DNA from 2 places in the Streptomyces sp. NBC_01261 genome. Region 1 is predicted to be linked to the other one. Evidence: predicted binding sites of a transcription regulator. Region 1 holds the regulator's gene; the other holds the start of a gene.
What was found. Region 1 encodes HspR, which represses chaperone genes until heat shock. Its sites were predicted from a motif close to TTGAGNNNNNNNNNCTCAA; they were not measured.
Positions count from the first base shown of each region.

Region 2: lon (endopeptidase La) is a predicted target of HspR. The motif match lies at 13,616-13,634, and genes of this name have one in related genera.

Region 1 is NZ_CP108463.1:5,520,043-5,535,084, forward strand. Features, by position in the region: gene OG226_RS24270 (circularly permuted type 2 ATP-grasp protein) at 170-1,717, shown strand; gene OG226_RS24275 (alpha-E domain-containing protein) at 1,714-2,646, shown strand; gene OG226_RS24280 (transglutaminase family protein) at 2,648-3,490, shown strand; gene OG226_RS24285 (sugar ABC transporter substrate-binding protein) at 3,512-4,618, opposite strand; gene OG226_RS24290 (heat shock protein transcriptional repressor HspR) at 4,923-5,372, opposite strand; gene dnaJ (molecular chaperone DnaJ) at 5,378-6,568, opposite strand; gene grpE (nucleotide exchange factor GrpE) at 6,611-7,273, opposite strand; gene dnaK (molecular chaperone DnaK) at 7,270-9,114, opposite strand; gene OG226_RS24310 (MraY family glycosyltransferase) at 9,211-10,233, opposite strand; gene OG226_RS24315 ((Fe-S)-binding protein) at 10,474-12,765, shown strand; gene OG226_RS24320 (hypothetical protein) at 12,970-13,371, shown strand; gene OG226_RS24325 (hypothetical protein) at 13,429-13,788, shown strand.
Region 2 is NZ_CP108463.1:4,139,634-4,154,675, forward strand. Features, by position in the region: gene OG226_RS17775 (DUF3291 domain-containing protein) at 1-243, shown strand, start outside; gene OG226_RS17780 (AurF N-oxygenase family protein) at 355-1,293, shown strand; gene OG226_RS17785 (TetR/AcrR family transcriptional regulator) at 1,442-2,095, shown strand; gene OG226_RS17790 (hypothetical protein) at 2,088-2,408, shown strand; gene OG226_RS17795 (C40 family peptidase) at 2,510-3,634, shown strand; gene OG226_RS17800 (styrene monooxygenase/indole monooxygenase family protein) at 3,631-4,878, opposite strand; gene OG226_RS17805 (GTP-binding protein) at 4,929-5,591, opposite strand; gene OG226_RS17810 (DUF742 domain-containing protein) at 5,572-5,982, opposite strand; gene OG226_RS17815 (roadblock/LC7 domain-containing protein) at 5,979-6,482, opposite strand; gene OG226_RS17820 (sensor histidine kinase) at 6,479-9,238, opposite strand; gene OG226_RS17825 (hypothetical protein) at 9,592-10,380, shown strand; gene OG226_RS17830 (MarR family winged helix-turn-helix transcriptional regulator) at 10,446-10,991, opposite strand; gene lon (endopeptidase La) at 11,176-13,593, opposite strand; gene OG226_RS17840 (DUF4259 domain-containing protein) at 13,923-14,348, shown strand; gene OG226_RS17845 (hypothetical protein) at 14,396-14,800, shown strand; gene OG226_RS17850 (GNAT family N-acetyltransferase) at 14,971-15,042, shown strand, end outside.

The DNA of each region.
Region 1 (15,042 bases):
AAAACCTCCGATATCAACCACTATCTCCCGGCCTCCAGTGCCTCACCTTGCAACAAGCTGGGGGGTGTCCGGCCAGTAGCATCGCGTCTCTCGTCGTATCCCTTTCCGCGTGAGCTGCCGGAAATCACTCAGAGATCGTCGTGTTACGTATCGCACTTAACGTCCCCTCATGGCGGACATATTTGACGCATACGCGTTGGCCGATGCGTGGGACGAGATGTTTGTGCGGCCGGGTGAGGTCAGAACCGCCTACGAGCCGGTACTGGCGGCACTCCAGCCCATCGAGCCGAGTGAACTGCGCTTCCGCGCGGACCAGATGGCCCGCGCGTTCACCGACCGCGGCGTGACCTACGCCTTCGCGGGCGAGGAACGGCCCTGGCCACTGGACCTGGTGCCGAGGATCATCGACGCGCTGGAGTGGGACCTCATCCAGCGCGGGGTGGCGCAGCGGGTGCGGGCGCTGGAGGCCTATCTCTCCGACGCGTACGCACACTGCCGTGCCTTCGAGGACGGTGTCGTGCCCTGGCGGCTGCTCCTCAACTCGGCTCACTTCCATCGGGCCGCGCAGGGGGTCGAGCCACCGGGCGGGGTCCGCATCCACGTCGCCGGCATCGACCTCGTGCGCGACGAGGCGGGCGACTTCCGGGTCCTTGAGGACAACGTGCGGGTCCCGAGCGGGGTGTCGTACGTCATCGAGAACCGCAGAGCCATGACGCGGATCTTCCCCTCGCTCTTCGCCGAGCAGCACGTGGTCCCCGTCGACGGGTACGCGGGGCGACTGCTGGCCGCTCTGCGGGCCGCCGCGCCCACGGGCACCCAGGATCCCCGGGTCGTGGTCCTCACCCCGGGGCCGGGAAACGCCGCCTACTTCGAACACGCCCTGCTCGCCCGGCTGATGGGCGTGCAGTTGGTGGTGGGGCACGACCTCACCTGCCGCAACAACCGGGTGTGGATGCGGACCACGCGCGGCGAGGTGCCCGTCCATGTCGTATACCGACGGCTCGACGACGACTTCCTCGACCCGCTGCACTTCCGCCCCGACTCGGTGATCGGCTGCCCGGGCATCATGAACGCCGCCCAGGCCGGGAACGTCACACTCGCGAACGCGGTCGGCAACGGGATCGCCGACGACAAGCTCCTCTACACCTACGTCCCCGACCTCATCCGCTACTACCTCTCCGAGGAACCGATTCTCCCCAACGTGGAGTCCTACCGTCCCGACGAGCCAGGGCAGTTGGAGGCAGTCCTCGACCAGATCGACCAGCTGGTCGTGAAGCCGGTGGACGGCGCGGGCGGCATGGGCATCGTCATCGGGCCCAAGGCGGACGCGAAGACCATCGAACGCACTCGCAAAGCCGTCGCCGCCGACCCGCGCGGCTGGATCGCCCAGCGCCCCGTCGCCCTGTCCACCTCCCCCACCCTCGCGGGCGAACGCATGGCACCGCGCCACATCGACCTGCGCCCGTTCGCCGTGAACGACGGCACCGATGTCTGGGTGCTGCCCGGCGGCCTCACCCGCGTCGCCCTCCAGGAGGGCAACCTGATCGTCAACTCCAGCCAGGGCGGCGGCTCCAAGGACACCTGGGTGCTCGCGGAGGGCCCCGCCGAACAGCCCGGCCCGAGCATCCCGGAAGGCGCACTGCCCGAGGTGGCACCCCGTCAACTCGGCCCCGACGGCAACCCCATGGTCGTCCAGGAAGGGGCGCAGCAGCAGTGAACGACGTGATCCTCTCCCGGATAGCCGAGGCCCTGACGTGGACGGGCCGTTATGTCGAGCGCGCGGACAACACCGGGCGCATCCTCGACGCCTATCTGCACCGCCTGCTGGAGGACCCCTGGCGCGACGAGGACGTGGCGTGCCGGTCGCTGTACGCGATCCTCGGGGTCGACGCGGGCGGTCAACGCGTGCACATGCAGCAGGTGTTGGACCAGCTCGCCTTCGACGCCCGGTCCACCTGTTCCATCGAGGGCGCGCTCGGCGCCGCCCGGCTCAACGCCCGCAGCGCCCGGGAAGCCGTCTCCTCGGAGATGTGGGAGTGCCTCAACTCCACCTGGCACGCCCTGGCCGACCAACGCCTCGCGGCCCGCCGTACGGGCCCCTACGCCTATCTCGAACTCGTGCGCAGACGCGCCGCGTTGTTCTTCGGCCTCGCCGACTCCACGATGAGCCGCGACGACAGCTGGCGTTTCGTCGTCCTCGGCCGCAGCCTGGAGCGGGTGGACATGACCGTACGGCTGCTGTCGGTACGGGTGTTGGACGCGGCGCACGCGCCCGACTGGCCGACGCTGCTGAGCGCTTCGGGCGCCGACGAGGCGTACGCGCGGGTGTACGGCGGTTTCGGCGACACCCCGCGCGTGGCCGAATTCCTGCTGCTGGACCGGGACTTCCCGCGTTCGGCGCTGCACGCGCTGACGACCGCAGAGGAGTGCCTCACCGCGCTCGGGCGGCAGCGGCAGGACCCGGCCCGGCGGCCCATCGGCCGGCTGCGCACCCGCCTCGAATACCTGGACTCGCACGCCTTGGAAGAGCAACTGCCCGCCCTCCTCAAGGACTTGCAGCACGCCTGCATGGCCTCGGCGGAGGCGGTCGCGGAGTTGTTCTTCCCGTACCAGGGGCCCGTCGAGTGGGCCCAGGAAGGAGCCTGAGATGACCCGGAGGCTTCGCATCCGCCACACCACCCGCGTGTCGTACGCGCAGGCGGCCGTGTCCTCCCACAACGAGGTGCGGATGACACCACTGACACTCCCCGGCCAGACCACGCTGGACGCGCGCGTGACCGTCAACCCGACGACGCCGACGTGGTCGTACTGGGACTACTGGGGCACCCAGGTCACCGGCTTCGACCTGATGGACCCGCACGCGGACCTCACGATCACCGCGTCGAGCCTGGTCGAGACGTCTCCGCCGGAACTGCTCGGCCCCTCCCCCGGCTGGCAGGAGGTGACCGAACGGACCACGAACTCACGCCTGTTGGAGTTCATCGGCCCCACGGTCCGTACGACGGTCCCGCCCAAGCTGCTGAAGAAGGCGCGCAGGGCGGCCGGAGGACTCGATCCGCACGGGACGGCGGTGGCGGTCTCCGCGCTGGTCGCCGACCGGGTCGCGTACCTCCCCGGTGTCACCGGCGTGAACACGTCCGCCGCCGAGGCCTGGGAACAGGGCGCCGGCGTCTGCCAGGACATCGCCCATGTGACCATCGCGCTGCTGCGGGGCCTCGGTCTGCCCACCCGCTACGTCTCCGGCTACCTCCACCCGGAGCGCGAGGCGGAGCTGCACCGCCCGGTGGCCGGGCAGAGCCACGCCTGGATCGAGTACTGGGCGGGCGACTGGTGCGGCTACGACCCCACCAACCGGACCCGGCCCGACGAGTCCCATGTGGTGGTGGGGCGGGGGCGCGACTACGACGACGTGACCCCGCACAAGGGGATCTACCGGGGGGTGGCGGGCGGGCCGCCGGAGGTGACGGTGGAGTTCACGCGCGTGGCGTGAACTCCGTGGCGGGGCGGCGGGCTACTTCAGCCCGTGCGCCGCGCACGCCGACTTGTAGTCGGCCGTGCAGATGTCGGAGATCTTGTAGATCCCGTCCGCGACCACCGTCGACTTGATGTTGTCCCGGGTCAGCGCGACCACGGACACCAGCTGCGAGGGGATCTTCTTGTTCGTGGGGCTGTCGACCGTGTCACGGGTGAGGGCGTCGAACTCGATGTCCCTGCCCTGGACCTTGGCGACCGCGATCTTCGCGGCGGCCTCGGCGAGGTCGGGGTACGGCTTGTAGACGCTCATGTACTGCTCGCCGGTGACGATCCGCTGCACGGCGGTGAGTTCGGCGTCCTGGCCGGTGACGGGCGGGATCTTCGTCAGGCCCGACGCCTTCAGGGCCTTGATGATGCCGCCGGCCATGGCGTCGTTCGCGGAGTACACCGCGGCGATGTTGTTCTTGCCGAGCTTGTCGATCGCCTCGGTCATCTCCTGCTGGGCCACGACCGGGTCCCAGGCCTTGGTGTTGTAGCTCTCGGCGATCGTCACCTTGCCCTGCAGCTCGGACAGCGCCCCGCCCTTGAACACCGCGGCGTTGGGGTCGGTCGGCGAGCCGTTGATCATCACGATCTTGTCGGAGGTGTCCACGTTGCCGCCGAGCGCCTCCAGCAGGGAGCGGCCCTGCACCTCGCCGACCAGTTCGCCGTCGAAGGAGACGTACGCGTCGATCGGGCCCTCGGCCAGCCGGTCGTAGGCGATGACCGGGATGCCCGCGGTCTTGGCCTTCTTCACCATGGTCCGGATCGCGTGCGAGTCGACGGCGTCGAGCACGATGATGTCGACCTTCTCGTCGATCATCTTCTGCATCTGCTTGTCCTGCGTGGCCGCGACGCCGCCGGCGTTCTCGTAGTCGGCCTTGCCCTTGTTCGAGGTGAGTTCCTGGATCTTCGCCTTCATGATCGGGAAGTCGAACTCCGCGTACCGCGTGTTCGTCTTCTCCGGCATGAGCACACCCACCGTGATGTCGTTGCCCTTCGCCGGAGTCGCGTCCGTGCTGCTCCCCGACGAGTTGAGCACGCCACAGGCGGCCAGGGGGAGGGCCAGCGAGGACGCGGCCACGGATATGGCGATACGACGCATTGGGAGCTCACTTCTGGTGCCGTGCGGACGTGGGTGCAGCATTGCAACCCAGGTGACTGAAAAGCCAACGCGGCCACGACCACCGGCGTCAAGCGGAACTACTTAACGAGATGGCAACGCCACGTTCCGTTTGGTATGTGGAGACGCTGCGGAACCCCATCCAAACGCTCTTTACGGACCCTCCACTCAACGGGAGTTCATGAGAAGGCAAAGATCAGCACAACCAACTCCTTCCGAACATCCTGAGCACGCGGAAGGGGCCCGGAGGTGCAGCCTCCGGGCCCCTTCCGTGAGTGAGTGGACGTCAGTCCGAGGACTGCCGCTTCGGCCGCCACACCACCAGCGCGCTGGTCTGCTGGACCTCCTGGTACGGGACCAGGTCGCGGCGGTACGACGCGTGCACCGCGGCCTCGCGCTGCTGCATCGTCGCCGCCGCGCCCTCGACCGCCGACTGGAGTTCCGAGACGCGCTGCTGGAGCGCGACCACCTGGTTCTCCAGCTCGATGATGCGCTTGATGCCGGCCAGGTTGATGCCCTCGGTCTGCGACAACTGCTGTACGGTGCGCAGCAGTTCGATGTCGCGGGCCGAGTAACGGCGACCACGCCCGGCCGTGCGGTCCGGGGAGACCAGGCCGAGGCGGTCGTACTGGCGCAGCGTCTGCGGGTGCAGGCCGGAGAGCTGGGCCGCCACCGAGATGACGTAGACCGGGGTCTCCTCGGTCAGCTGGTACGGGTTGCGTCGACGGCCGTCCATCACTCTCATGCTCCCTTCGCGGCCTGGAACAGCTCCGCCCGCGGGTCCTCGCCCGCGGTCGCCTCTCGATATGCCTCCAGTGCGTCACGAGCATTCCCCGTGACGTCCGTCGGGACACTCACCTCGACGGTCACAAGGAGGTCACCCCGGGTGCCGTCCTTGCGGACCGCGCCCTTGCCGCGGGCGCGCATCGTCCGGCCGTTGGGCGTGCCCGGGGGCAGCTTCAGCGTCACCGGGGGTCCGCCCAGGGTGGGCACCCTGACCTCGCCGCCGAGTGCCGCCTCGGCGAACGTCACCGGGACCGTCACCGTGAGGTTGTCTTCCTTGCGGCCGAACACGGGGTGCGCGTCGACGTGCACCATGACGTACAAGTCGCCCCCGGGACCGCCCCGTTCACCCGGAGCGCCCTTGCCGCGCAGCCGGATGCGCTGGCCGTCCGTGACCCCCGCGGGGATCCGGACCTGCATGGTCCGGGAGGACTTGGCGCGCCCGCTGCCCTTGCAGTCCATGCAGGGGTGCTCGGCGATCAGGCCGCGGCCCTTGCAGTCCGGGCACGGGTCCGTGAGCGAGAAACCGCCGCCGGAGCCGCGCGCAACCTGCCCGGTGCCGACGCAGGTCGGGCACACGCGCGGTGTGCCGTTCTTGTCGCCGGTGCCCGAACAGGCTTTGCAGGGCTGCTGCGAGGACATCCGCAGCGGCACCGTGGCCCCTTCGATGGCCTCCGTGAAGCTGAGCGTGACCTCGGACTCGATGTCCTGGCCGCGCCGGGGCTGGGTACGGGTCGTGCCCGTGCCGCCGCGGTTGAACAGGCCGCCGAAGACGTCACCGATCCCGCCGCCGAAGCCGCCGGCTCCCCCGGCGCCACCACCGCCCTGGGCGCCGCCTCCGAAGAGGTCGCCCAGGTCGAAGTTGAAGTTGCCGCCGCCCGCGCCGCCCGGCCCCGGGCGGTAGCCGCCGTTGCCGAAGAGGGAGCGGGCCTCGTCGTACTCCTTGCGCTTCTTGGGGTCACCGAGGATGTCGTGGGCCTCGGAGATCTCCTTGAAGCGCTCCTCGGCCTTGGCGTTGCCCTTGTTGGCGTCCGGGTGGAACTCGCGGGCGAGCTTCCGGTACGCCTTCTTGATCTCGGCCTCGGTGGCGTCCTTGGGGACGCCGAGGACCTTGTAGTAGTCCTTCTCGATGAAGTCCTTGGTGCTCATCCTCGACGTCCCTCCTTCGGTCCGCTCGGTGCGTCAGCTGCGTCAGCCCTCTTCAGGGCCGTTGTCCTTCTCCTCGGCGGCCTCGGACTCGTCCTCCGCCTTGCCGGTCTGCGCGGCGCCGGGCTGCGGCTCGGCTACGGCCACCCGCGCGGGGCGGATGGTGCGCTCGCCGATGCGGTACCCGGGCTGCAGGATCGCCACGCAGGTCGTCTCGGTGACGTCCGGCGCGTACGAGTGCATGAGGGCCTCGTGGATCGTCGGGTCGAAGGGCTCGCCCTCCTTGCCGAACTGCTGCAGGCCCATCTTCGACGCGGCGGTCTCCAGCGACTCCGCCACCGACTTGAAACCGCCGACGAGTTCACCGTGTTCCCGCGCGCGGCCGATGTCGTCGAGCGTGGGCATCAGCTCGGTCAGGAGGTTCGCCACGGCGACCTCCTTGACCGCGATCCGGTCGCGCTCGACCCGGCGGCGGTAGTTCTGGAACTCGGCCTGGAGCCGCTGGAGGTCCGCGGTGCGCTCTTCGAGCGCCTTGCGCACCTGGTCCAGCTGGGCCGTCAGACCGGCGATCTGTGCACTTGCGTCCCCTGCCGGGGCCGCCCCCTCCCCACTGCTGGAGGGGGAGGCGGCCTGCGGCTCGGCGTCGTCGGGGGTGGCGCCGGAGGGGACGTCGGGCTTCTCGTCGAAGCCCGGGGTCTCCTCCGTCACGCGGCACCGTCCTTGCGCTCGTCGTCCACGATCTCGGCGTCCACCACGTCGTCGTCCGCCTTGGGCGCCTCGGCACCCGGGGCGTCGCCGCCCGCGGCCTGGGTGGCCTGGGCGTCGGCGTACATGGCCTGGCCGACCTTCTGCGAGACCGCGGCGACCTTCTCGGTGGCGGTGCGGATCTCGGCGGTGTCCTCGCCCTTCAGCGCGGCCTTCAGCTCCTCGACGGCGGCCTCGACCTCGGTCTTGACCTCGCCGGGGACCTTGTCCTCGTTGTCCTTGAGGAACTTCTCCGTCTGGTAGACGAGCTGCTCGCCCTGGTTGCGGGACTCGGCGGCCTCGCGGCGACGGTGGTCCTCGTCCGCGTACTGCTCGGCCTCCTGGCGCATGCGGTCGACCTCGTCCTTCGGCAGCGAGGAGCCGCCGGTGACGGTCATCTTCTGCTCCTTGCCGGTGCCGAGGTCCTTGGCCGTGACATGCATGATGCCGTTGGCGTCGATGTCGAAGGAGACCTCGATCTGCGGGACACCGCGCGGGGCCGGCGGCAGACCGGTCAGCTCGAACATCCCGAGCTTCTTGTTGTACGCCGCGATCTCGCGCTCGCCCTGGTAGACCTGGATCTGCACGGAGGGCTGGTTGTCCTCGGCGGTGGTGAAGATCTCGGACCGCTTGGTCGGGATCGTGGTGTTGCGCTCGATGAGCTTGGTCATGATCCCTCCCTTGGTCTCGATACCGAGGGACAGCGGGGTGACGTCGAGGAGCAGGACGTCCTTGACCTCGCCCTTGAGGACACCGGCCTGGAGGGACGCGCCGATGGCGACGACCTCGTCCGGGTTGACGCCCTTGTTGGCGTCCTGGCCGGCGGTCAGCTCCTTGACGATCTCGGCGACGGCGGGCATCCGGGTGGAGCCACCGACGAGGACGACGTGGTCGATCTCGTTGATGGAGATGCCGGCGTCCTTGATGACGTTGTGGAACGGCGTCTTGCAGCGCTCCAGCAGGTCGGCCGTCAGCTGCTGGAACTGGGCGCGGGTGAGCTTCTCGTCCAGGTGCAGCGGGCCCTCGGCGGACGCCGTGATGTAGGGCAGGTTGATCGAGGTCTCGGTGGAGCTGGACAGCTCGATCTTGGCCTTCTCGGCAGCCTCACGGAGACGCTGCAGAGCCATCTTGTCCTTGCCCAGGTCCACGCCGTGACCGGACGCGAACTGCTTCACCAGGTAGTCGACGACCCGCTGGTCCCAGTCGTCACCACCGAGGTGGTTGTCGCCGTTCGTGGCCTTCACCTCGACGACGCCGTCGCCGATCTCCAGGAGGGACACGTCGAAGGTGCCGCCACCGAGGTCGAAGACGAGGATCGTCTGGTCGTCCTTGTCGAGGCCGTACGCCAGCGCCGCGGCGGTCGGCTCGTTCACGATGCGCAGGACGTTCAGGCCCGCGATCTCGCCGGCCTCCTTCGTCGCCTGACGCTCGGAGTCGTTGAAGTACGCCGGGACGGTGATGACCGCGTCGGCCACCTTCTCGCCCAGGTAGGCCTCGGCGTCGCGCTTCAGCTTCTGCAGGATGAAGGCGCTCATCTGCTGCGGGTTGAAGCTCTTGCCGTCCAGCTCGATCTTCCAGTCCGTGCCCATGTGGCGCTTCACGGAACGGATGGTCCGGTCAACGTTCGTGACCGCCTGGCGCTTGGCCACCTCTCCGACGAGCACCTCGCCGTTCTTGGCGAAGGCGACGACGGACGGCGTGGTCCTGGCGCCCTCTGCGTTGGTGATGACGGTGGGCTCGCCGCCTTCAAGAACGCTGACGACGGAGTTAGTCGTGCCCAGGTCGATGCCGACCGCACGTGCCATGGTTGATTCCTCCAGCAATGACTTGAGTGGAACGGACTCAAGTGTGCACGACACTCACCGCTGGGTCAACAGAGCTGAGTCGACCAGACTCAACTCTTATCCGTTCCTTACACGCAACTGCGCCCTGACCTGCGTGGACGCTGCACGTCGTGCCCCGTAGACACTCACTTTAAGCAGCCCGAACACGACGACCAGGGCCCCGCCCACCACCCACACGACGGCGGATTCACCGATCCACCCGTTGTGCACGAGCACCCCGACGAGCACTCCGGAGAACCCCCCGACGGCCAGGACCACCACCGCGCCCTGCGGAGTGAGCCCCAACCGCCGCAGCCGATGGGCGAGATGGTCGGGCCCGCCCCGCAGCAACGCCCGCCCGGCCAGCCGTCGCGACAGCAACACCAGTACGGCATCCGCACTCGCGACGGCGGTGAGCGCGAACAGCACCCCCGCACTGGACGCGAACCCGCGCCCGGCCTGCGTGACCACGGCGGCCGAGGCGAGCACGAACCCCGTGAACAGCGACCCGCACGCGCCGAGCGCGATCCGCGCGGGATGCCAGTTGTGCATCAGGAACCCGGTGAGCGCGGCGGCCAGCACACTGAGCAGCACCGCGAGCCCGTCCATCACTTCCATCGCGGCACAGGCCCCGACCCCGAAGGCGGTGACCACCCCCACGGTCCCCGCGAGCCCGTCGGCGTGATCGAGCCCCTTGAAGGCACCGGCGACGAACACGATCCAGACCGCGGCCAGCGCTCCACCGGGCACCCCGATCTCGCCGTACGGCACGACGCAGGCCGCCGCCACGGCCGTACCGAGGACCAGGAACCGTGTCTTCAGCCGCCACACGTCGGCGACGAGCCCGAGCGCGGCCACGGCGGACCCGGCGCCCAGCAGCCCGCCGACGCCGTCGCCGAGCGGGGCGACGCCGGTCCAGTGGCACGCCCAGGTCACCGACACGACGGCGAGCGCGACGGCGAGTCCCCCGAGCAGCGGTACCGGACGCGTCCGCCGTCTGCGGTCGACGATTCGCGCCCGCAGTGCGGGCACCCGGAGCAGTGCGGCAAGGAGGGCGGAGAGGAGCAGGGCGGTCGTGGCGGCGAGAATCCCGTAGAGCACGGATCCAAATTAGACGCAAATGTACCAATTCAGTACGAATAACACGATCAGACCGTAACAAGCTCGGGAACAAGCCCGGAGCAGGTCTTTTTAGGCAACCCTCAGCGACACACATCACCGCACGGCTGGCTACAGTGCGACGCAAGATAGGGGTAGTCTCGGTCGAACCGATTAAGTTACCGCTTAGTAATGTGCTGGGTGGTAATGCCATGACCCCTCGCAGGCCCGAGGAGCCCTGAAATGCAACTCGCCGCGATCATCGTGTCGCTGGTACTGATCGTGGTCGGTGTGGCGCTGTTCGCCCGCGCCGTCCTGCAGATCTACACCTTCATGCGACTCGGCCAGAACGTGCCAGCGGGCACCCGCACCGACGAGCCCGTCCAGCGCACCGTCACCGTGGCCAAGGAGTTCCTCGGCCACACCAGGATGAACCGCTGGGGTGTCGTCGGCGTCGCACACTGGTTCGTCGCGGTGGGCTTCTTCTCGCTGCTGCTGACGATCGTCAACGCCGTCGGCCAGCTCTTCCAGGCCGACTGGCTGCTGCCGATCATCGGTGAGTGGGCGCCGTACAACGTCTTCGTCGAGTTCATCGGCACGATGACGGTCCTCGGCATCCTCGCCCTGATCGTGATCCGCCAGCTGAGCAAGCCGAACAAGCCGGGCCGCAAGTCCCGTTTCGCCGGCTCGAACTTCGGCCAGGCGTACTTCGTCGAGGCCGTCATCCTCATCGTCGGCGTCTGCATCTTCATGCTGCACGCGCTCGAAGGCGCCCAGCACCACGTCGACGGCTACGAGGCGTCCTTCTTCATCTCGTACCCCGTGGTCTCGGCCCTGCGGCACCTGGACGTCTCGACACTCCAGAACCTCACCTACTTCTTCGCCGGCCTGAAGATCGCGACCTCCTTCATCTGGATGATCACGGTCGCCCTGAAGACCGACATGGGCGTGGCCTGGCACCGTTTCCTGGCGTTCCCGAACATCTGGTTCAAGCGGAACGCGACGGGCGAGACCTCCCTCGGCGCCCTGCTCCCGATGACGTCGGGCGGCAAGCCGATCGACTTCACCGACCCGGGCGACGACGACGTCTTCGGTGTCTCCCAGGTCGAGCAGTTCTCCTGGAAGGGCCTGCTGGACTTCTCCACGTGCACCGAGTGCGGCCGCTGCCAGTCGCAGTGCCCCGCCTGGAACACGGGCAAGCCCCTCTCCCCCAAGCTCCTGATCATGTCCCTCCGCGACCACGCGCACGCCAAGGCCCCGTACCTGCTGGCGGGCGGCGGCAAGTCGATGGAGGGCGAGGAGAAGGCGACGGAGGAGCAGCTGAAGGACGTCCCCGCGGCGGCTCTCGCGGAGGCGGAACGCCCGCTGATCGGCACCCTCGAAGAGAACGGGGTCATCGACCCGGACGTCCTGTGGTCCTGCACCACCTGCGGCGCCTGCGTCGAGCAGTGCCCGGTGGACATCGAGCACGTCGACCACATCGTCGACATGCGCCGCTACCAGGTGATGATCGAGAGCGCGTTCCCGTCCGAGGCCGGGACGATGCTCAAGAACCTGGAGAAGAAGGGCAACCCCTGGGGCCTGGCGAAGAAGCAGCGCCTGGAGTGGCTCAAGGAGGTCGAGTTCGAGGTCCCGGTCGTGGGCCAGGACATCGAGGACCTGTCCGAGGTCGAGTACCTGTACTGGGTCGGCTGCGCGGGCGCGCTGGAAGACCGCGCGAAGAAGACGACCAAGGCCTTCGCGGAACTCCTCCACATCGCGGGCGTCAAGTTCGCGATCATGGGCGGCGACGAGAAGTGCACGGGCGACTCGGCGCGGAGGCTCGGCAACGAGCCGCTGTTCCAGGAACTCGGCATGGAGAACGTCATGGCCCTGAACATGGCGTTCGGCGAGGAACTGGACGACGACGGCAAGGTCGTGGCGGAGTCCGCGAAGCCGAAGTCGGCGAAGAAGATCGTCGCGACCTGCCCGCACTGCTTGAACACCATCGGCAACGAGTACCCGCAGCTCGGCGGTGACTACGAGGTCATCCATCACACCCAGCTGCTCCAACACCTCGTCGACGAGGGCAAGTTGGTCCCGGTGACCCCGGTCGAGGGCATCATCACCTACCACGACCCCTGCTACCTGGGCCGCCACAACAAGATCTACACACCCCCGCGCGAGATCATCGCCAGCGTCCCCGGCCTCCGCAACGAGGAAATGCACCGCCACAAGGAACGCGGCTTCTGCTGCGGCGCCGGCGGAGCGCGCATGTGGATGGAAGAGCGCATCGGCAAGCGCATCAACAACGAACGCGTGGACGAAGCCCTCTCCCTGAACCCGGACATCGTCTCGACGGCCTGCCCCTTCTGCCTGGTCATGCTCACCGACTCGGTCAACGGCAAGAAGAACGACGGCAAGGCCAAGGAATCGATCCAGGTGGTCGACGTGGCCCAACTCCTCCTGGACTCGGTCAGAAAGCCGTCGGACGACGAGCCCCCGGCAGGCACCGAGGAACCGGAGAACGCCCCGGAACCCCAGCCGGTGAAGTAACCAGCCGGTCTTCTACGACGACGCCCCGCACCCTTGCCAAAGGGTGCGGGGCGTCGTCGTAGGGGGTGGGGTGTAGCGGGCTACACCCCTGATCCGGGAGAACGGTCCCTCGTGACGGCGAGCGCGCGACGGAATCGTAGAGGCAAGAGAACACGCCCCCTCCGATGCCTCCGATGCCCTCCGATGCCCTCCGAAGGAACTCCCGTGAAGTCGCTGCTCGCCACCATGAAGTCGCTCGTCGCCAACCTGCTGCTGTGGTCGTTCTTCGTCGGCGGCCTCGCCGCGAGCACGGCCTCCGGGGCGGTGCTGGACGGTACGGCGAAGAACGCCGCCACCTACACCGGTATCGCCGTCTCGCTCCTGGCCGGCTCCCGCATCGCGAAGAAGCCGAAGATCAAGGCGTTCCTGTCGAAGCGGTCGACGCTGTGGTTCCTGTTCCTCTTCAACGGGGGTGTGGCCGCGTTCTGTTACTTCTCCATGGACGGCGTCAAGGGCATCGCGACCGCGGCGGGCATGGGCCTGGTCTCCCTGGGCGCGGCGGGCGGCCTGCTGGCGAACCGCCGCGAGCCGACCACCAAGGCACGACTGGAAGAGCCCTGGGCCTGACCCCACCTCGATCGCCCCGCGTACCCCCAGCCGGAACTCCCCTCGAAGGACCCTCCCATGCCCCCGAACCGCCGCACGGCCACCCTCGCCACCACAGCCGCAGCCATAGCCCTGACTGCCGGGCTACTGACGGCCTGCGACCCAACCACCCCCGCTGCCTCCTCCGACGCCTCCAACTCCCTGACCTGCCTGCAGAACTGGAACACGATCTCCGACAGCCTCAAGGCCATCCACGACAACGAATCCATCGCCAAGATCGACGCCGACTCGGACAACACCAAGTTCAACAAGGCAGTCGACAACCTCAACAAGGCGATCTCCGACTACAACAAGTCCATCCTGAACGGCGACACCACCCCCGACCCCAGCAAGATCGACACGGCGGCAAGCCAACTCAAGAACATCTGCACGCCGTAAAACACAAGGCGGGGAAGGCGAACGCGGCTTGACACATGAACATTGGGCCACTCGCTTCTCAGCCAGTGTCGTGCTTCCACGGCCCGAGTAAAGGGCGCTTCGCTGCGCTACGCGTCGCCTTCGGCGATGGCCCTGCGGGCCACCCTTGACTAGGGCCGCTCCAGCCCGTTCCAGAAGCGAGCGAGCGGCCCGGAAGGACGGGTGGCCAAGGTGGGCGGGCCCCTGTCTGTACTGCGTTCCGGGCCGGTGCGAAGGGGCGCGCTCGCGTCTCGCCAGCACGCCGGGCTGGCTCAGCGGCTATCGGCCGGTGGGGTGGGAGGCGCGGGTGGTGACCGCCGCCTTGGGCTGATCCGGGCCGGTGCGCGGGGACGCGCTCGCGTCTCGCCGGCACGCCGGGCTGGCTCAGCGGCTATCGCCCGGTGGGGTGGGAGGCGCGGGTGGTGACCGCCGCCTTCGGCTGATCCGGGACGGTGCGCGGGGACGCGTCCGCGTCTCGCCGGCACGCCGGGCTGGCTCAGCGGCTACCCGTCGGTGGGGTGGGAGGCGCGGTGGGACTGCCCCCTCTTGGTTAGATCCGGGCCGGTGGGACGGGACGCGTTCGCGTCTCGCCTGCACGCCGGGTGGGCTTGGCGGCTACCGACCGGTGGAGGGGGAGAGAGCACGGGGGTACGGGACATGGGGGCGTGTTGCCGTCTTGCCAGTACGCCGCCTCGGCTCAGCGGCCGACCCCGGGTGGGTGGGTGGGTGGATGGGTGCTGGAAGCCGGGGGTAAATATAACCACTGTCGCGACCTTTGCCGGTTAGAAAAGACCCCAGCCTCCCTAGGGGGCAGGGCTGGAAGTCGGAAGTCGGAACCAGGAGGGGGGAGGTGGGTCCGCGAAATGTGACACTTCCGCCTTGACTGTCACATTCTGCCGACCGAGTACCCCGGGGCCCGGGGCCCGGGGAGAGCCGACCGGCAAACGGGGGGACGGCCATCGCCCGGGCCACCACCCACACCATCGCCCGGGCCGCCGCCCGGAACCGGTCCGGAGTCTCCCCCTGTCCATGCCCGTGGCCCGGAACTGCCCACCACCCGCGGCCTGTTGCCCATGACCCGATGCTCGTGACGTTGGTCCCCGTCCGGTGCACTCTGCACCCCCACCCGGAGTCCTGATGCACGCCCGAGGTACAGATCCGCAGATCACCCTCTCTCCCCCCGACCACGAACTCCCCAGCACTCCTTGCCACTTAGCCTCCTGCTCAGCAAGTCCC
Region 2 (15,042 bases), 1.4 Mb from region 1:
TTGCTGGCCCGTCGGCGTGAGTGGTTCGAGCGGGTGCGGGAGGCGATGACGGTCCTCTGGTGGGTCCCGGCGGGACACCGGCCCACGGTGGCCGAGGCGGAGGAACGGCTGCTGCATCTGCGGGCGCATGGTCCGACGCCGTACGCGTTCACGCTGCGGACGTCGTTCCCGGCGCAGGGGGCGGAGCCGGTGGAGTCGGTGACACCGGTGAACATCCCGGAGGGGCTGGGCTGTTCCGTCTAGTGGACCAACAAGTTCCGTCGAGGGGATTGACGAGCTTGCTGACAGGCAGTCTCATAAGACATCGGAGGATGTGACCCCGGGTAACACGCTGATCCGCGAGGTGGGAGAACCATGACGACCATGACCGAAGCCGACGCGGTCGACGGGCTGCGTGACGCGCTCGGGCTGCTCAGGGACCGGGAGCAGGTGGCCGAGCGGTTGCTCGCGTCGTCCGCCAAGCACTCCTTCGATCCCGACAAGGAGCTGGACTGGGACGCGCCCTTCGAGGACGGGAAGTGGTTCTGGCCGCCGGAGCTGGTGTCCCTGTACGGCACCCCGCTGTGGAAACGGATGGGCGAGGAGCAGCGCGTCCTGCTCTCCCAGCACGAGGCCGCGGCGCTCGCCTCGCTGGGTATCTGGTTCGAGTTGATCCTGATGCAGCTGCTCGTCCGACACATCTACGACAAGGCGGCGACGAGTGCGCATGTGCGCTACGCGCTGACCGAGATCGAGGACGAGTGCCGGCACTCGAAGATGTTCGCCCGGCTGATATCGCGGGGCGAGACCCCCTGGTATCCGGTGAGCCGGGCCCATCAGAACCTGGGGCGGTTGTTCAAGACCATCTCCACCACGCCTGGTTCGTTCACGGCCACGTTGCTCGGGGAGGAAGTCCTCGACTGGATGCAGCGGCTGACGTTCCCGGATGAGCGGGTGCAGACGCTGGTCCGGGGGGTCACGCGGATCCACGTCGTCGAGGAGGCACGCCATGTGCGGTACGCGCGGGAGGAGTTGAGGCGGCAGATGGTGACCGCGCCGCGGTGGTCGCAGGAGTTCACGCGGGTCACCTCCGGGGAGTTCGCGCGTATCTTCTCGATCGCCTTCGTCAATCCCGAGGTGTACACGAACGTGGGGCTCGATCGGCGGGAGGCGGTGGCTCAGGTGCGGGCGAGTGGGCATCGGCGGGAGGTCATGCAGAACGGGTCGAAGAAGCTGACGGACTTCCTCGACGACATCGGTGTGCTGCGGGGTGTGGGGCGGCGGCTGTGGAAGGCCTCGGGGCTGCTGGCCTGATTTCATGGTGCGGCCCGGTGGGGGCTGGTCGCGCAGTTCCCCGCGCCCCTGAAAGATGGGCCGTTGCAGCCAGCCTGCTTCTAAAGGGGCGCGGGGAACTGCGCGACCAGCCACGACGCGCCCGCAGCCGCACGACTACCCTGCCCCCATGCCCCCCGCCGCCTCCACCCCCGCCTACCGTCGCCTGAACGTCGAGGAGCGGCGCAGCCAGCTTCTCGACGCCGCCCTCAGCCTCTTCGCGCACCGCGCCCCAGAGGAGATCTCCCTGGACGACGTGGCGGAGGCGGCCGGGGTCTCGCGCCCCCTGGTGTACCGGTACTTCCCGGGCGGCAAGCAGCAGCTCTACGAAGCCGCCCTGCGCTCCGCCGCCGACGAACTCCAGCAGTGCTTCGACGAACCCCGCGAGGGCCCGCTCCTCCCCCGCCTCGCCCGCGCCCTGGACCGCTACCTCGGCTTCGTCGACCAGCACGACGCCGGTTTCAGCGCACTCCTCCAGGGCGGCAGCGTCGTGGAGACATCTCGCACTACGGCCATCGTGGACGGCGTCCGCAGGGCCGCCGCCACGCACATCCTCAGCCATCTCGGCGTAGCCGACCCCGGACCCCGCCTCCGCATGACCGTACGGATGTGGATCACCGCCGTGGAAGCCGCGTCGCTCATCTGGCTCGACGAGGACAAGCAGCCGCCGCTGGACGAGTTGCGGGACTGGCTGGTCGAGCAGTTCGGGGCGGTGCTGTCGGTGACGGCGCGGCGGGACCCGCAGACGGCCGCGCTGGTCCAGGGCCTCGCGGCGGATGGCTGACACTGGTGGCGTGAAGAGCGAAGAGACCCCGTTCGAGGGCGGCCCGATGGACGGTCGCTCCCTGCCCGTACTGCTCGGCCCCACCGGCACCCCGCCGAAGACCTACCGCATCCCGGTCCCCGACGACGCCGGCGGCCCGCCCACCGTCCTCGTGTACCGCCGCGTCCCCCGCGCCCACAGCAGACGGCTCGGTCTCCCCAAGGGCTGGAAGTACGCATACGACCCGGAGGGGAAGCGGAGCGGCGCACTCAAGTGGCCGTGGTCCAAGCCGGACGCCACGCCGGGCGGCAAGCCGGACGACACCCACGGGTGACGCGGTTACGCCGAACCGCACACCCGGCGCGCGGACCCGCCGCTCCCGGCTGATGCTCACGGTGCGGGGCGGAAGGCCCGCCGCGCACCGGAGGTGATGACGTGTCAGGAAGGCTTCTGCGTCTGGTCTGTACGGCAACGGTGGCGGCCGGCACCGTCCTCGCCCCGCTGCCCGCCGCGGCCGTACCCGAACCGCAGGCACCCGGACAGCGCCCCGTCGCCGAACTGCTGACGGATCTTCAGACCCTGTACCGCGATGCCGAACAGGCCACGGAGACGTACAACGCCACCGAGGAGAAGCTGAAGAAGCAGCGCACCGAGGTCGACCGCCTCGACTCCGAACTCTCCCGCGCCCGCCTCTCCCTCCACGACAGCCGAGGCGCCGCCGGCCGGCTGGCCCGCGAGCAGTACCAGAACAGCACCGCCATCTCCCCGTACGTACGACTGCTCCTCGCCCGCGATCCCCAGCACGCGCTCGACGAGGGTCATGTCATCGGCCAGTTGGCACGGGAACGCGCGGAGACAGTGGGCCGGCTGGTCGGCAGCGAGAAGAAGAGCGACGGCCTGGCCAGGAAGTCCCGCAAGGCCCTGGACACCCAACTCACCCTGGCCACCCGCCAGAAGAAGAACCAGGACGACGTCCGCAAGCGCCTGGCCGACGTCGAGAAACTCCTCACGTCCCTCACCCCCGACCAACTCACCGCACTGGCCGCCTTCGAGAAGACCGACATCGACAAGGCCCAGCGGAAACTGGTCACTTCAGGCGCCCTGGGCGACGACTCCCGCGAACCCTCACGCGAAGGCGACCGCGCCCTCCGCTACGCCGTCCAACAGATCGGCAAGCCCTACGAGTGGGGCGCGGAGGGCCCGAAGACGTACGACTGCTCGGGCCTGACGACCGAGGCCTGGGGCTACGCGGGGACGCCGATCCCGAGGACCAGCCAAGAGCAGTGGGCCGAGCTGCCAAGAATCCCGCTCAGCGAACTCCGCCCCGGCGACCTGGTCGTCTACTTCCCCGAGGCAACCCACGTGGCCCTGTACCTGGGCGCAGGCCAGGTGGTGCAAGCCCCCCGCACAGGCGAGAAGGTCCAGGTATCCCCTGTGGCGTCCTACCCAATCCTAGGAGCCGTACGTCCAGACTCCCCATCTGAAGGGGCGCGGGGAACCGCGCGCCCAGCCCCAACGAACGCGCAGCCGCCGACTCCCCCCAACCCCAACGGCGGCTAGGCCACCGAAGCCAGGTAAGCCGCTGTCTTCTCCGGCTCATAGAAGAAGTTCTCAAAGTCGGCGGGGTCATCAAACGCGTTGGCGAACCGATCCGCCACCGGCTGCAACTGCCCAGCCGCCCCGATGAGGTTGAGAATATGCTCCGGCGGCGGAGCCAACATCGCGTTGGTCCACTTGGTAACGTGCCGCGCAGTCGACCAGTACCGCTCGAACGTGGCCGTCATCCAGTCCCCGTCGAACTCCTTCTCCCCGTGCTCAAGAATCGACGCAAGATACGAAGCGGCGCACTTGGACGCGGAGTTGGACCCCTGCCCGGTGATCGGGTCGTTCGCGACGACGACGTCAGCGACACCCAACACCAGTCCACCGCCCGGCAGTTGGCCGACGGGGTTGCGGACGGTGGGCGCGTACCGCCCGGCCAACGTCCCACCCGCGTCCGTGAGTTCGACGCCCCGCGCCCGCTCGTACTCCCACGGCGTGAACCTCTCCATGAGTTCCAGGGTCAGGGAGAGGTGCTGAGCCGGGTCCTTGACGCCGTTGAAGACGTCCAACGGCCCGCCGGGTATGCCCTCCCAGAACAGGATGTCCGCACGGCCCGACGTGGTGAGCGTCGGCATCACGAACAACTCGCCGACCCCGGGCACCAGGTTGCAGCGCACCGCGTCGAACTCCGGGTGCTCCGGGCGCGGTCCGAGACCGTGGACGTAGGAGACGGCCAGGGCGCGCTGCGGCTCGGTGTACGGGGACCGCTCCGGGTCGCGGGCGAACATGGAGACCAGTTCGCCCTTGCCCGCCGAGACCAGGACGAGGTCGTACGTACGGGAGAAGTAGTCGAGGTCGCCAACGGCCGCGCCGTGGATGACCAGTTGGCCGCCGCGCTGGGCGAACGTCTCCATCCAGCCGGCCATCTTGACCCGCTGGTCGACCGACTGCGCGTACCCGTCGAGCTTGCCCACCCAGTCGATCGCGCGCTGTGTCGGCCCCGGGTCGTGCGAGCCGGGGGCGGCGACCGAGACGCCGAGTCCCTCGATCTTCGGGGCCTGGGACTCCCAGAAGTTCAGCTGGAGATCGCGCTCGTGCCCCAGTGCCGTGGTGAACATGCACTGCGTCGACATGACGCGTCCGGAGCGGATCTCGTCCGCCGTCCGGTTGGACATCAGGGTGACCTCGTACCCGTTCGACTGGAGTCCCAGGGCGAGTTGGAGCCCGGACTGGCCGGCTCCGACGACGAGTATCTTCCGCATACGGGTGCTGGCTCCTTGGTCGCGACTGCTCGGGGACTGCTGCTCGGGAACTACTCGGGGGTGACGTCCAGCGCGTGGGCGACGAGCGCGAGCAGGGTCTCGATGGCCGAAATCCGCCGTCGCGCATCCATGATCATGACAGGTACGTGCGCGGGGATCGTCAACGCCTCCCGCACGTCGTCGGGTTCGAACCGCTCGCTGCCGACGAAGTGGTTGACCGCGACGACGTACGGCAGCCCGCAGCTCTCGAAGTAGTCCAGCGCGGGGAAACAGTCCTTCAGGCGGCGGGTGTCGGCCAGCACGACCGCGCCTATCGCGCCGCGCACCAGGTCGTCCCACATGAACCAGAACCGCTGCTGTCCCGGCGTACCGAACAGGTAGAGCACCAGGTCGTCGTCGAGTGTGAGACGGCCGTAGTCCATGGCGACCGTGGTGGTCATCTTGTCCGGGGTGCCCGTGAGGTCGTCGGTCTCCTCGCTGGCCTCGGTCATCAGCGCCTCCGTCTGGAGGGGCTGGATCTCGGAGACGGCGCCGACCATGGTGGTCTTGCCGACGCCGAAGCCGCCGGCCACCACGATCTTCGTGGCGACGGGCGCGCGCGTACGGTCCTGCTGCCAGGGCCGCAACTGCTCCTCGTCGTCGAGGAGTTGCTTCTCGTCCTTGAGGAGCGGGGCGACGCCGTAGGCGGCGGCGTCAGAGACGACGGAGTCCACTCAGCACCTTTTCCAGCAGAGCGCGGTCAGGACGGCCCGTACCGTGAGCGGTTCCGGTTCCGTACACACGGATCTTTCCCTGGTCCGCGAGATCGCTCAGGAGCACGCGGACCACGCCGAGCGGCATCTTCAGCAGCGCGGCGATCTCGGCCACCGTGCGCATACGGCGGCAGAGTTCGACGATGGCCCGCATCTCCGGCATGACCCGGGTGTTGAGGGAACCGTTCGTCAACTCCTTGCGTTCCTCCGGGGCTTCGAGCGCCGCCACGAGGGTCTCCACGAGGAGGACATGGCCGAATCGGGTACGGCCGCCGGTGAGCGAGTAGGGGCGTACCCGGGCGGGTTTGCGGTCGCCGCCGCGCACCGGCAGCTTGTTGGGTGTACGGCTCATCGCGCACTCCCCGAGGTCGCGTCTTCGAGGGACTTCCGTAGCTCGCTGCGGAGTTCGGGCGTCAGCACGTGGCCGGCGCGGCCGACGAAGAGTGCCATGTGGTACGCCACGACGCTCATGTCGCAGTCCGCGGAGCCGTGCACGCCGAGCAGCGAACCGTCGCTGATCGACATCACGAAGAGGCTGCCGTCCTCCATCGCGACCATGGTGTGCTTCACCGGTCCCGAGTCCATCAGCTTCGCGGCGCCGACGGTGAGGCTGCCGATGCCGGAGACGATGGTGGCGAGGTCCGCGGCGGAGCCTCGCGGGCCGGTGCGCTTGGCTTCGAGAGCTTCCTTGGCCTCGGCGTTCCTCCCCGGATCGGAGGAGAGGAGCAGCAGGCCGTCGGAGGAGACGACCGCGACCGACTGGATGCCGGGCACCTCCTCGACGAGGTTGCTCAGCAGCCAGTGCAGGTTGCGGGCTTCACTGCTCAGTCCGAAGGTACTGGGCGCGGTCAACTGCTTGCCTCCTCGACGGTGCCCCCCGTGGGTTCTTCGGATCGTGCGGTTGCGCTGCGCGGGGCCGGGACCGGGTTCTGGCCGGTCTGTTCGGCGATCTCCGCTTCTACGTCGCGGTAGCCGGCGGAGGCTCCTGAGCGGAAGCCGCCCAGTCTGCGGCGCAGGGCGTCGGCGTCCACGGTGCCGGTTCGCTGGCGCGGGGCTTGGGCGGGTTGGGTGATCTTGGGGGTGCGTTTGGGGAGGCCCTTGTCCGTGACGGGGTCCTCGTCCAGGGTTCGTTCGTGTTCTACGGCTTCGGCTTCGCCGTCAGCCGTGAATTTGCTCCCACCCGCACCGCCCGTGCGGGCATCGTTGTCGGGTGCGGGTGGCCCCTGTGGGGCGAACTCATCGTCGGCGGCCGGGCGTTCGTCCGCCGACGGAGCCGCTCGGTCCTCCTGCGTCAGCGGCAGCAGGAGTTCCATCGTCATTTCCGCCGGGGATTCCGCGGGGGTTGCCGACGGGGTCTCCCGTACCGCCTGTTCCGCCAGCGCGACCAACGGGTCCGTGTGGTCCGAACGGCCGTGCAGGACGTTGGAGTTGGCCTCTGCGGTGGCGCCGGGGAGGGAGTAGGAGTGGGTGTCGCCGAGGGCCGGTGTGGCGGAGGACGGGACCGCCGAGGTGGGGGCCCCTGCCAGCAGGGGGCTCGGGATGACCACGACCGCCGCGATGCCGCCCTGCTTCTGGTCGCGGAGCTGCACGCGGACGCCGTGGCGGTGGGCCAGGCGGGCGACGACGTACAGGCCTAGGCCGAGGCCCTCCTCGCCCTCCTGGTCGTAGGGGGACTCCGGGTCGAACTCGGTGAGGCGGAGGTTGAGGCGGGCCATGCGGTCGTCGGTCATGCCGATGCCCTCGTCCTGGACGGAGAGCATGACCTCGCCGTTCTCCAGGAGCCAGCCGGAGATCTCTACGGGGGCGTCCGGCGGGGAGAACGAGCTCGCGTTCTCCATCAGTTCGGCCAGCAGGTGGCTGAGGTCGTCCGCGGCGAAGCCGGCCACGTGCGCGTGCGGGGGGAGCGCCGAGATGCGGACGCGTTCGTAGCGCTCGATCTCGCTGACCGCCGCGCGGACCACGTCGACCAACGGGACGGGTCCGGCGTGCTGTTGGACGTGTTCGGTGCCGGCGAGGACGAGGAGGTTCTCGCTGTGGCGGCGCATGACCGTGGCGAAGTGGTCGAGCTTGAAGAGGGTGGCGAGGCGCTCGGGGTCCTGCTCGCGCTCCTCCAGGCCCTCGATGACGGCGAGTTGGCGCTCGACGAGGCCCAGGGTGCGCAGCGCGAGGTTGACGAAGGTGCCGCCGATGCTGGTGCGCAGACGATCCAACTGGGTGGCGGAGCCGGTGACTTCGGCGCGGAGTTCCTCGCGGGCGTCGGCCATCTTCTGGCGCTGGCCGACGAGGTGCTTGCGGTCGGCCTCCAGGGTGGCGATGCGCTCGTGGAGGGCGGCGGCGTGCGCGTGCAGGGCGTTGACCGAGCGGACGACCTGGGCGAACTCGTCGTTGCGGCCGGTGAACTTGATGGGCTCCTCGGCGCCCGGGTCCTCCGCCTCGGCCAGCCGCGTCGAGCCGCGGCGCAGGACGGAGAGCGGGCGGGTGAGGGTGCGGGCCATCGCGGTGGCGATGCCCACGGCGAGCAGCATGAGGGCGCCGAGGATCGCGACGCGGAGTTCCAGCGCCTTGACGTCGTCGTCGCGGAGCTGGGCGAGGTCCTTGCCGCGGTCCACGTAGAGCGCGGACTCCTCGCCGCGCATCAGGTCGACGCGGGCGGAGAGCGCCGCGTCGAGCTTTTTCGTGCTGGTGTCCAACTGGTCGTCGGACAGCGTCGGTTGGGCGGTGAGGGAGGTGAGGTACTTCTCGGCGGAGTTGACCTCGGACCCGGTGACCGTGGAGTCGTAGCCCGCGACGGCGTCCTTCGTCGCACCGTCGCGGAAGTCGGCCAGGGCGGCGTCGGAGCGCAGCCGGGCCTGCTGGGCGGCGGCGCTGAGGGCGTCGCGCTCCTTCGTCTGGGCCTTCGTGGAGGTGGTCTGGGTGACCGGGAGGCCCGTGATGGCGCTGGTGACCGTCTCGGTGGTCGACGGCACGTTCAGGGCGGCCAGGAGCAGTCCCCGCGTGGCGGCGGCCTGCTGGACGGCGGCGTCGAGTTCGGCGAGGGCGTAGGCGCCGGAACCGGCCCGCGGCGGCATCTTCTCCGCCAACTGCTCGGCCAGCCGGTGCAGTTCGGTGATGGCACCGGAGTACGCGGCATGCGTCTCCAGCGCGCTGCTCTTCCCGGTGAGCGCGGCCCGTCGTACGGCGGCGACGTCGTCGAGGTCCGAGCGGAGCGCGGCGGAGATGTCGGTGTCGGCGCGGAGTTCGTCGACCTGGCGGTCGACGCGGGCGCTGTGGTCCTCGTCGGGCGCCTGGGACTTGGGGCGTCCGGCGGCGATGTAGGAGGTGACCGCGTCCCGCTCGTCGGCGAGGGAGTGGGCCAGCGACAGCGCGTCCTGGGTCTGCCCGGCGAGGGTCACCAGGTTCTGGGAGTCGCTCAGTTGGCCCGAGGCGGTGATGAGGGAGGGGACACCTGCCGCGGCGATGGCGGCGGCCACGACAGCCACGGCGATGATGAGCCGGTTGCGTACGTGGGTACGGCGCCCGCTGCCCGCGGGGTCGGGCACGGCGGCACCGGTGGCGCCCCCCTGAGGGGCCGTCTGCTTGCCTGTGCGCCGCGGCCGCTTCTTCTGCACCGGTGCTCGCATTCCTGACTCGTGATACCCATGGGCCCGGGTGACGCTCCGTCATCCCGGTACGGCGACCCTCCCAGTGCCGGTAGGCAGTGACCGCGCATCGTCCGGCCCGCCACCCGAAGGAGTGAACCCCGGACGGGAGTTGGCGGGCAAGTTCCGGCGGCCCGCCCAAAGCCCTCGCGGCGCGTGCCGGTTGGACGTGAGCGGCGGGCTTTGGCAGGATTCGCCGCCACGCATTTCCGGAGTGATCCATTACAGCCCAAACCAGGCGCCTGACCTGCACGACTGCGCCCATTCGACCATGAGTGCCAACCTTTTACGGAGCCTGTGAAGAGGTCGTGCAGACTGGCCGTATGCGTACGGAACTTGTGTCGGAACCGGGCGACCCGGACCGCCCCGACGAGGACTTCGCGAGCGTCGGCCTTCCGGCCTCGGGACAGGGCGGTTCGCTGATCGTCCTGGACGGTGTGACACCGCCCGGAGGCGAGACGGGCTGTCTGCATTCCGTCCCCTGGTACACCGCGCGCCTGGGCGGCGCGCTGACCGAACTGACCGTTTCCTACCGGGATCTGACCCTGTCGGAGATTCTCTCCCGGGCGATCCTCCGAACAGCTGAGGCCCACGCCACCACCTGTGACCTTTCTCACCCACGCACCCCGCAGGCAACGGTGGTGCTGGCCCGCTGGTCCCCCCACGAGGTCGAATACCTGGTCCTCTCGGACTCCGCCCTGCTGGTCGAATCCCCGGCCGGCGAGGTGACCGCGGTACTGGACGACCGCCTCTCCCGCCTGCCGCGCAGCGCCCTCGCGACGGACGCCATGATCGACACCACGCTCCGTAACAAGGAGGGCGGCTTCTTCACGGCCGCCGCCGATCCCTCGGTCGCGGCAAGGGCGGTCACGGGATCACTCCCCCGCACCGACGTCCGTGCCCTCACCGCCCTCACGGACGGGGCGACGCGGTGGGTGGAGAAGTTCGGCCAGGGCGACTGGGCGGACTGCTTCGCCCTCGTACGGAAGGAAGGGGCACCGGAGTTGGTGACCCGGGTGCGGGCGCTGGAGCGGGCCGACGCGGAGGAGCGGACGTATCTGCGCCGGAGCAAGACACACGACGACGCGACGGTCGTGTACGTCGAGCTGTGACCGGCCGCTACGCCGGCGTCACGGCTCCCCTGCACGTCGAACCGTGAACTGCCCCTACAACGGCGTCACTTCTCCATGACTCCGTTCAACTGGTGGATCAGGCGGGCCAGTTCGGCGACCTCGCGGCGGTCCCAGTGGGAGAGCTGGCTGACGTAGCGCGCCCGCCGGGCCTCGCGGACGTGGGCGACCCGGCGGCGGCCCTCGTCGGTGAGGTCGACCAGCCAGGCGCGGCCGTCCGCCGGGTCGGGCTCGCGGGCGATCAGCCCCAGGTCCTCCAGGGCGCGCAGCTGGCGGGACATCGTGGCCTTGCCGACGCCGATGTAGGCGGCCAGCTCCGTGGCGCGCTGCCGGCCGTACTCGTCCAGCCGGACCAGCAGGCCGTACGCGGCGGACTCCAGGTCGGGGTGGACCTCACGGGCCATCTCGCCCTGGTTGGCCCGGGCCCGGCGGAAGAGGAACGTCAACTCGCGCTCCAGGGACAGGTATTCGTGGTCGACGGCGAGCCCGTCGGGGCCCATGGACAGCACGTCGCCGTCTCCGGAGAGGCCGCCGCCGTCCACGGGAAGCCCGCCGCCGTTCCTGTCCTCGCCCTTGTGCACGTCAGCACCCATTGGTCCGCTTTCCCGATCGTGAAAGTTTCCGCCAAACACCGTCATCGCCGCAGCTCCGCCAGTATTTCGCAGGCCTGGGCCAACGGCGTCGCCCGGACCCCCTTCCCAGGACACGGACGTGCGACAAAGGCCCGGGCCCCCTCGCGAAAGGGGCCCCGGGCCTTCACCTACCGGTGGACGTCCGTCACGCCGCCACCGGAACCTCCGACGTCGCGCCGTTCGTGGCCGGCGCCAGCGCCAGCTCCAGGACCTGGCGGACGTCCGTCACCGCGTGGACGTCGAGCTTGTCCAGGACCTCGGCCGGAACGTCGTCCAGGTCGGGCTCGTTGCGCTTCGGGATGATGACGGTGGTGACCCCGGCCTGGTGCGCGGCGAGCAGCTTCTGCTTCACGCCGCCGATCGGGAGGACCCGACCGGTCAGGGAGACCTCACCCGTCATCGCCACGTCCGTGCGGACCAGGCGACCGCTGAGCAGCGACGCCAGGGCCGTCGTCATCGTGACACCCGCGCTCGGGCCGTCCTTCGGCACCGAACCCGCCGGGAAGTGGATGTGCACGCCCCGGTCCTTCAGGTCGCCCACCGGCAGCTCCAGTTCGGCGCCGTGCGAGCGGAGGAAGGACAGGGCGATCTGCGCGCTCTCCTTCATCACGTCACCGAGCTGACCGGTCAGGGTCAGGCCCGCCGCGCCCGTCTCCGGGTCGGCCAGCGACGCCTCGACGTAGAGGACGTCACCGCCCGCGCCGGTGACCGCGAGGCCGGTGGCGACACCGGGTACGGCCGTACGGCGCTCGGCCGGGTCCTGGGCGGACTCGGGCACGTGGTGCGGCCGTCCGAGCAGACCGCGCAGGTCGGCGTCGGTCACCGTGAACGGCAGCTCGCGCCGGCCCAGTTCGTGCTGGGCCGCGATCTTGCGCAGCAGCCTGGCGACGGACCGCTCCAGGGTGCGGACGCCCGCTTCACGGGTGTACTCGCCGGCGAGCTTGCGCAGCGCGCTCTCGTCGATGACGACCTCGTCGTCCTTGAGCCCCGCCCGCTCCAGCTGGCGCGGGAGCAGGTGGTCACGGGCGATGACGACCTTCTCGTCCTCGGTGTAACCGTCCAGCCGTACCAGTTCCATACGGTCGAGCAGCGCCTCCGGGATGGCTTCGAGCACGTTGGCCGTCGCCAGGAACACCACGTCGCTCAGGTCGAGTTCGACCTCCAGGTAGTGGTCGCGGAAGGTGTGGTTCTGCGCGGGGTCGAGCACTTCGAGGAGTGCCGCCGCCGGGTCGCCCCGGTAGTCGGACCCCACCTTGTCGATCTCGTCCAGCAGGACCACCGGGTTCATGGACCCGGCCTCCTTGATGGCCCGGACGATACGACCGGGGAGGGCACCCACGTACGTACGCCGGTGTCCACGGATCTCGGCCTCGTCCCGGACCCCGCCCAGCGCGACCCGGACGAACTTCCGCCCCATCGCGTGCGCGACGGACTCTCCGAGCGAGGTCTTGCCGACACCGGGCGGCCCCACGAGGGCGAGCACGGCACCACCGCGTCGGCCCCCGACAACACCCAGCCCCCGCGCCGCGCGCCGCTTGCGCACGGCCAGGTACTCGGTGATGCGCTCCTTCACGTCGTTCAGACCGGCATGCTCGGCGTCGAGGATCGCCTTGGCGCCCTGGATGTCGTACTCGTCCTGGGTCCTTTCGTTCCAAGGCAGTTCAAGAACGGTGTCCAGCCAGGTGCGGATCCACGACCCCTCGGGCGACTGGTCGGAGGACCGCTCCAGCTTCTCGACCTCCTTGAGCGCGGCCTCGCGGACCTTCTCGGGAAGATCGGCGGCCTCGACGCGGGCCCGGTAGTCGTCGGACTCCTCGCCGTCGCTCGTGTCCCCGTTCAGTTCGCGCAGTTCCTTGCGGACGGCATCGAGCTGGCGCCGCAGCAGGAACTCACGCTGCTGCTTGTCGACGCCTTCCTGCACGTCCTTGGCGATGGTCTCGGCAACGTCCTGCTCGGCGAGGTGGTCGCGCAGGTGCTGGGTGGCGAGCTTCAGCCGGGCCACCGGGTCGGTGGTCTCCAGCAGCTCGATCTTCTGGTCAGTGGTGAGGAAGGGCGAGTAACCGGAGTTGTCGGCAAGCGTGGACACGTCGTCAATGGCCTGCACGCGGTCGACGACCTGCCAGGCCCCGCGCTTGCGCAGCCAGGCGGTGGCCAGCGCCTTGTATTCCTTCACCAGCTCGGAAACGGAGCCGGGCAGGGGTTCGGGCAAACTCTCGTCGAGAGCGGTGCCCTCGACCCAGAGCGCGGCACCAGGACCGGTGGTCCCGGCCCCGATCTTCACGCGGCTACGGCCGCGGATCAGCGCACCCGGGTCACCGTCGGCCAGCCGGCCGACCTGCTCGATGGTGCCGAGCACGCCGGTGCTCGCGTAGGTCCCGTCGATGCGTGGCACCAGCAGGACCTTGGGCTTTCCGGGCTCGGACCCCGCGGCGGCCTGCGCGGCCTCCACGGCGGCGCGTACATCGGTGTCGTTCAGGTCCAGCGGAACCACCATTCCGGGCAGCACGACCTCGTCGTCGAGCGGCAGCACGGGCAGGGTGAGCGGTGTGGACGTCGAAGCCATGATCTCCCCTTAGGCAGTCAAGTTGAGCTATGCCGACTCAATGCTTGGGAGTCTTCGATTGTTCCCCACCCGGTGTTCGCCGTGAGCGATCAGCCGCAGTGCGCCGGGTTCTGTGCAGGTCAACACGGAAAGGAGGCAGGGGCTTCCCGGGGAGCGGGGTGCGTTCGCAGGGTGCGCTGACGGGGCGGCCGGGGCTCGGTACCCCATCTCGACGGCAGGCATCGGCGGTCGGCATCGGCAGTCGGCCTCGGCAGTCGATGTCAGTGGCGCCTGCCACGATCCCCTGACGCGACGCCAGCACGATCTCGATCACGACTCAGGAGAGACGCATGGGCACCTGGGACACCGGCCCCTTCGACAACGACACCGCTGCGGACTGGTGCGGCGACCTCGACGACGCCTCTCCGGACGCGCGTCAGGGCTTGGTGCGGGACACGCTCGCCCGGGCGGCCGACACCGTCGATCTCCTCGACGCGCGCGTCGGCGACGAAGCCGTCGCGGGAGCGGCCCTGGTCGCCGCACAATGCCCTGGCGGCGAGCCCGCCCACCCCGTCTACGGACCGGACGAGCCGCTCCCCGACCTCACCGGTCTGCGCGCCCTCGCCCTCCAGGCCCTCGACCGCGTCCTGACCGAGCCGTCCGAACTCCTGGAGCTCTGGGAGGGACCGGACGGCGGCCCCTGGCGGGCGACCGTCAGCCGACTCCGCGGCACTCTCGCGCCCCAGCCGCCAGGAGAACAGCTCAGCCTCATCTGAACCCCCGCCGACAGCGCAACCACCCGTTCCCCATCCGGAAGGTCCACATGAGCTGGGACGTTCTTCTCCTCAACCTGCCCGACGACATCACCTCGGCGCAGGACATACCCGACGACTACACCCCGCGCCCACTCGGCCCACTGCACGAGGTCCTCGCGACCGTGAGCAGGGCCGAGCCCTCAGCCGACCTCTCGGATCCCACCTGGGGCGACCTCACCGGACCCACCTGGTCCATCGAACTCAACATCGGCTCGGACGATCCCGTGGACTCGATCATGCTCCACGTCCGCGGCTCCGGCGACGACGTGCTCCCCTCCGTCTTCCGCCTCGCGGGCGCCTTCGGCTGCAAGGTCCTGGACTGTTCCTCAGGAGACCTGATCACTCCGGGAGGACCCTCGGGCTGGCACGCGTTCCAGGAGTTTCGCGACGGCATCGCCGACACCTCACGCTGACTCCGGGTCGGGGGACAACAACTGCGTCGAACTCGCGGCATCGGACACATCAAGACGACCACCGCCCGCCGATAACCAGTTGCCCCGGCTCGCACACCTCCCCGTACCGTCGCCCCGTGACAGAACCGGAAACCGAGACCCAGACCCTCCTCTCCGCCTACGACAACCAGATGCGCGGCACCCCACCCGTCCCGCCCGCCGGAGTGACGTACGAGAAGGACGGGCCGCTGCTACGGATCGTC